DNA from 2 places in the Streptococcus parasuis genome. Region 2 is predicted to be linked to the other one. Evidence: predicted binding sites of a transcription regulator. Region 2 holds the regulator's gene; the other holds the start of a gene.
What was found. Region 2 encodes NrdR, which represses ribonucleotide reductase genes. Its sites were predicted from a motif close to ACACNATATATNGTGT; they were not measured.

Region 1: the regulator NrdR is predicted to act here: its motif matches at 1,903-1,918, upstream of nrdD (anaerobic ribonucleoside-triphosphate reductase).

Annotation. Positions count from the first base shown of each region.
Region 1 is NZ_AP024276.1:2,126,226-2,129,628, forward strand. Features, by position in the region: gene nrdD (anaerobic ribonucleoside-triphosphate reductase) at 1-1,807, opposite strand, end outside; gene L6410_RS10660 (DUF3021 domain-containing protein) at 2,005-2,445, opposite strand; gene L6410_RS10665 (LytTR family DNA-binding domain-containing protein) at 2,442-2,885, opposite strand; gene mutS (DNA mismatch repair protein MutS) at 3,113-3,403, opposite strand, start outside.
Region 2 is NZ_AP024276.1:516,190-519,592, forward strand. Features, by position in the region: gene L6410_RS02605 (response regulator transcription factor) at 1-135, shown strand, start outside; gene L6410_RS02610 (AI-2E family transporter) at 215-1,342, shown strand; gene nrdR (transcriptional regulator NrdR) at 1,416-1,907, shown strand; gene L6410_RS02620 (replication initiation and membrane attachment family protein) at 1,894-3,045, shown strand; gene dnaI (primosomal protein DnaI) at 3,045-3,403, shown strand, end outside.

The sequences.
Region 1 (3,403 bases), 590 kb from region 2:
CCAGTTTCTCAAACGGTGTTGGATTTTTGCGTACATCATAGTGGAAACTGTTAGTGTAATACTCTTTATCCGTAATGTCCTTAACGATGCCAAATTTCTCTGTATCCATACGGCAGAAGCGGTCTGTCAGGCTTTCAGATGGTGTCGAATAAACTGAGAAATGATAACCATATTCATCCGACCAATCTTCAACCAAGTCTTTCATTTTCTTGATAATATCCACCGTGAAATCTTTTGCCTCTGGGTTGGTCTCCCATTCGCCACCATAGAATACTGTTGCGACTTCATACAAACCAATGTAGCCCAAAGATACGGTTGCTCGACGATTTTTAAAGACTTCATCTACTGCGTCTGTCTTAGCCAATCGTTTGCCAAATGCCCCATATTGATAGAGAATTGGAGCATTGGCCGGGGTTGCTTCCTTCACTCGTTCCACACGATAGACCAGAGCATCCTTGGCAATGGCCATACGTTCTGCAAAGATTTCCCAGAACTTATCCTTGTCTCCAGCAGACTCCATGGCAATCCGTGGCAAATTGACGGTTACGACACCCAAGTTCATACGACCAGATGTCACATCTTGCCCATTTTCATCCTTCCAACCTTGTAGGAAAGAGCGGCAGCCCATTGGCACCTTGAAGGAACCTGTCAACTCAACGATCTTGTCATAAGAAAGCATATCTGGATACATACGCTTGGTTGCACATTCAATCGCCAATTGCTTGATGTCATAGTTTGGAGAATCTGGCTCCAAGTTCAAGCCACGCTTAACTGTGAAAATCAACTTAGGAAAGATAGCTGTCCGACCTTCGCGCCCCAGACCCTTGATACGAATGTTCAAAATCGCTTTTTGAATTTCTCGCTCAAACCACGATGTCCCTAGCCCAAAACCGAGTGAGGTAAAGGGTGTTTGTCCATTGGAAGTAAAAAGGGTGTTGATTTCATACTCCAAAGACTGCATAGCGTCATAGATGTCTTTTTGCGTTTTAGCACGCGCATATTCTTCTTGCTTGTCTGCTAACACCCAATCCTTGGCGTCTTTCAAATGCTTTTGGTAATTGAGTTCCGCATAGGGCGCCAAAACTTCATCTATACGGTCAGCTGAGCAACCACCATATTGACTTGAGGCCACATTAGCAATGATTTGTGAAATCTGAGCCGTAGCTGTTTGGATAGATTTCGGACTTTCTACATCCGCATTTCCTATCTTGAAGCCTTGTGCCAACATTCCTTTGAAATCAATCAAACAACAGTTGGTCATTGGTGTATAAGGGCTGTAATCCAAGTCGTGGTAGTGGATGTCGCCTTTTTGATGGGCATTGGCCACATGAGCTGGCAATAATTTGAGACCGATTGACTTACCGACAATTCCTGCTGTCAGGTCACGTTGGGTATTGAACACATCCGCGTCTTTATTAGCATTTTCATTAACAACGGTTTGATCCTTGCTCAATAATTTATGGATCTCGAAATTGATATCTGTAGCCTGATGACGGCGAAAATCACGGCGTGTGCGGTATTGAATATAAAGCTCCGCCAAATCATACAAATGAGCTTTTAACAATTCTTGCTCAACAACCGTTTGAATTTCGTAAATTTGAACATCTTTCTCAAATCGGCGACCAATTTCAGCCAAAACAGCTTCTAATACTATTTTTAAACCTGCTTCTGAAACAGGATGTTCTAATTCTTGGTTTGCCCGCCGAAGAGCCGAAAAAATCTTATCCTGTTCAAAGGACACTGTCCGTCCATCACGCTTTAATACCAACAATTCTATGCTTGGCAAGACATTTTCTTGTACTCTCATCTGACAAACCTCCAAATATTTCACTCCTTATAGTCTAGCACTTTGAATTTTAAAAATCAATATCTTGTGGCAAAAAAATGATTCTTTATTTTTAAACACAATATATAGTTTGCGTTTTCTGGAAGGAAATGAAAAAACAAGAAGATTTGCACTCCTTGTTTTCATTTATTTTGATGGAAAGCCGAGTCCTACTCAACCTATAAATGACGGTTTATGGCCTGCACGCTGGCTTCCATTTTCTTGTAATTGATGAAAAATAGCAGAGCGTAAATCAAGATAAAGAGGAGCCAGAAAAAGAGCAGTCCTGCCAGATTGACTGGAAACCAGCCCGCCAAAATCGCAAGCGGTGTGAAGCCAATCGCTGTCACTAGAAAATGCGTCGCCGTCATCCGCATCAAGCTCCAATCTTGCTCAAAAATCTTGTCCGCAGCTTGGAAGAGGACACCAATTGCCCCCCAAATAAGTACTGAGATCAGCATAACCATCGGCTGCGAAAACCGCGCCAGGTAGATAGCTCCCATAGTCGAATGGGGATTGACCGGCAAGTAGTAGCCTCTGCCAAAGAAACCTGCCATGATGATTGAAATCAAACTGCCAATGGTGACACCCATAGATGCCGATAAGAGATATTTTTTCATAATCCTAACCTTTCTTTAATAGTTTTTAAATAACGACGGGATGAATAGGTGATGGAGCCATTTTTCATAAATAGTTTGACCATACCGTTTGGGGTCAGTTTGAGGTGGTCCAGTTGCCTAATATTGATAATTTCCGATTGAGAAATTTGCAAAAAGTGTACAGGAAGCATATCTTTGACCTGATACAAGCGTAGATTGGAAGTAAAGGAATCCTCCTCAGTTTCCACCTGTAAGATTTTGTCTTCCAGATATAACCTTACAATACTAGCGTAATCTACAAGGTAAATCTGCTCTCCTTTCTTTACAGTCAGACTGGTAGTTCTCTTGTCTAAATTCTGAATATAGGTCACCAAGTGAGTAATTTGCTCAGACATAGACTGGGCTTCAATTGTCACCATATCTTCTAAAATTTCTGAAGAAATATCTAGTTTTACTTTCATGTTCTCTCCTTTCTGTCCCTATTAAACACCATTTCTTTACTGGTTTCAAGGGCTTTTGGCTATATGGTTGATTACTTAAGCTAAACGGCAAAAAAGCCAGAACAGCTGTCCTGACTTTCATTGTATAGTCTTTTAGTTTGCTTTTAGTACTAGGCAACGAGCTGCAGACAGTACTGGAGTACGGCAAAGTGAGTTAACGAAGTAATAAAGCAAACTAAATGACTATATTATAATTTCTTCTTCAACTCCGCCACCGCCATCATGACTTCCATTGGGGTCATATTATAGATGTCCAGTTTTGCCAGTTCATCGAGGACTGGGTGAGATGGCGTGTCTGCGAAGAGGTCGATTTGACCAGACGGCTCTTCCACAACTGACGGAGCTGGGTGAGTTGGTGCAGTAGGAGCTTGGTTTTCAAGTGTCTGCAAAATCCTATCCGCCCGCTCCAATAGCTCCTCTGGCATTCCCGCAATCTTAGCCACATGGATCCCGTAGGACTTGTCAGCTGGACCTTGGGC
Region 2 (3,403 bases):
TGGAAGTATGAAGCGGCCTCTGAAACCAATGTTGTGGATGTCTATATCCGTTATCTTCGTGGAAAATTAGATGTTCCAGGACAGGCTTCCTATATTCGGACGGTACGTGGTGTTGGCTATACCATGAGAGATTAGAGACAAGAGAGAGTGTAAAGCTCTTTCTTTTTGTTTCTACCTATGTTAGAATGGTATGGATTATAAGGAGTATGAATCTATGAATTCGAAATTGAAAGAGCAGTTGATTTTGCTCATTTTTGCTGGGCTGGTCTTATTAACAGTTTTAAATTGGTCAACAGTTTATAGCGGAATCTTAACGGTACTTGGGAGCATGAACTCACTTCTTATTGGTGGACTTCTTGCCTTTATATTAAATGTTCCAATGAAAAAAATAGAGGACTTGATTGAAAAAGTTTCTTTTTTAAAAAAATCCAAGCGAGCTCTTGCCATCTTGAGTGTACTCATTGCGTTCATCTTAATTGTCACAGGACTGGTTCTTATTGTTCTACCAACGCTTGTAACAACTTTATCGGAATTAGTTTCTGTTAGTAGTACAGCCGTTCCAAAATCGATCAATGCTTTAACATCATTTTTACAGTCTTATGGTCTGCTATCTGGTCAGATAGGCGAACAAGTTTCGAGTCTATTGGATCAATTGAAGAATTTGACCTTTGTATCCAGTCTCGTGGCGCCGATACTTTCTGGACTTGTCTCAAATGTGACAGGGATTTTCTCGAACACAATGACCTTAGTCATGGCTTTCTTCTTTACCTTAGCCATTTTGGGTAGCAAGGAACATTTACTATCTATGACACAAAAATTATTACAAGCTATCCTACCAACTAAAGCCGTCAAGGTAGTCAATTATATTGGAGAAGTGATTATTGATACCTACGATCGATTCTTGATGAGTCAGATTGTAGAAGCGTGTATCATCGGGGTTTTGGTATTTGTAAGTTACTCTGTTTCAGGAATCCCTTATGCAAGCATGGCTGGAATTTTAGCAGGTGTATTGTCCTTTGTGCCCTATATTGGTCCATTTTCAGCATGTCTAATCAGTGCTCTCTTTGTTGCTGTTCAAAATCCATTGCTGGCTCTGTGGTCTATTGTACTTTTCCAAATCATACAATTAATCGAAGGAAATGTGATATACCCCCGTGTTGTCGGGCAGTCTGTAGGACTTCCTACTGTATTTACTTTGGCAGCAGCATTGATAGGTGGTAATTTATTTGGTCTGTTAGGTATGATCTTCTTCACACCGATCTTTGCAGTTGTTTATCGATTGGTAAAAGAATGGGTATATAGTCGATTGAAGATGAAAAATCAGATTGTTGAAGGAAAGTGATTTATTCGCTTTCTTTTGTTTTTGTTCAAATTATGCTATACTGAGATGATAAAGTTTTTGTAGGAGAGTGAGTATGCGTTGTCCAAAATGTCATAGTTTAAAATCAAGTGTAATAGACAGCCGTCAAGCAGAAGATGGCAACACAATTCGTCGTCGTCGCTCGTGTGACCAATGTGGTCAACGTTTTACCACATATGAACGGATTGAGGAAAAAACCTTAGTTGTAGTTAAAAAAGATGGTACCAGAGAACAATTTTCTCGCGAAAAAATCTTTAATGGAATCATTCGTTCTGCCCAAAAGCGTCCTGTATCAACCAGTGATATCGACGAAGTGGTTAACCGCGTAGAACAAAAGGTCCGCTCAATTAGTGATGCTGAAATTGAAAGTGACGTAATTGGTAATTTTGTGATGGAAGAATTGGTTGAATTAGATGAAATTACCTATGTACGTTTTGCTTCAGTCTATCGTTCGTTCAAGGATGTTGGTGAATTAGAAAATCTGCTCAAACAGATGATTTCGAAGGGGAGCAAGGTAAAAACGGGAATAAAAGATGAAGCCAAATGATTTATTTACCTATATAAAAACAAATGCCTTCATTCCAGATGTTGTCAGTTTGAGTCAATGTTACCAACCCATCATTGGGTTTGATGCTTTAGCGCTTTATTATTACTTTTATAGTTTTTCCGACCAGGGGCAAGGACGTTATAAATGGGCTTCGATTCTCAACCATATGGATTTTGGTATGAATCGATTGGAAAAGGCCTTAGATGTCTTGACAGCCATGGAACTTTTGGAACTCTATCGTGCGGATGAGTTGACTGGAATAGCTGTACAGGCTCCTTTAACTGTAAAAAACTTTTTAACCAAGCCCTTGTATAAGAATTTGTTGGCTAAAAAGATTGGGGAAGCTAGTGTGGATAGCTTACTGGTCCATATTCCAAAACAGGAACAAAATATTTCCAAGAATTTTTCACAAGTGTTTACAATGGATGGACAGATTCCTCTTACTTTTGAACCCAATCGTGATTTTGATTGGTCAGCATTTAAAGCTCTGATGGCTAAAGATAAATTGCATTTTCAAGATGAAACTGAGGATATTATCGCACTTAGTTACATAGCAGAGCAGGCAGGTTGGACCTGGTTGGAAACCTATCGTCAGGCTAAAACAACAGCTATTGGACAGACGATTTCAACCAAACGATTGCAGCAGTCACGTCAGTCATTGCCAAAAGAAAAAATCGACCTCACTGGCCAGGAAAAAGCTATTGTTCGGGAAGCGAAATCGAAATCCAGTCTTGTATTTCTGTCTATCTTAAAGGATCAGCGCAAAGCAACTATAACCATGGCTGAGCGGAAATGCTTAACGGATTTGGCAAACATAGGGTTGCTTGATGAGGTGATTAATATCTTGGTTCTCTATACTTTCAATAAGGTTGACTCTGCCAATCTCAATGAAAAGTATGCAATGAAGCTTGGAAATGATTTTTCTTACAAGGGAATTGGCAGTGCAGAGGCGGCTGTTGTCTATCTCAGGGATTTGAAGTCCAGCCAATCACAAAGCAAACCAAAACAAGAAACAAAAACCAATGTACCTGAGTGGAGTAAGGAAGAGGTTCAACAAGAACAAACACAAGAAGGTCAAGCCAAGTTGGCGGCTCTTTATCGTGAGTTAGAAGAAATGGAAAATAAAGGAGGTAGCTGATGAAATCAGTTCAAGATAAGTTGTCGCAGGCAACAAACCCAAGCCCAAAATCTTATCAGCAACTCTATCAAGAGATAGTGAGTGATGCTGAAGTTGCTGCCTTTATTAAGAAAGAAGGGTTGACTCAAAAGGAGATAACCCTGTCCATTTCCAAATTTTTGGAATATATTAGCCAGCGTGATTTGTTTGTAAAACAAGATGAGGCCTATATCGCCAAAGGTTACCAACCTGTTTTGGTCATGAATGAAGGCTATGCGGATGTTTCCTATCTCGAAACAGAGGAATTGGTCGAATACCGTCGTTTGGAAGCTATCAAGAATCGAATTCAGCTTATCAATATGCCGGCAAGTTTGAAAAA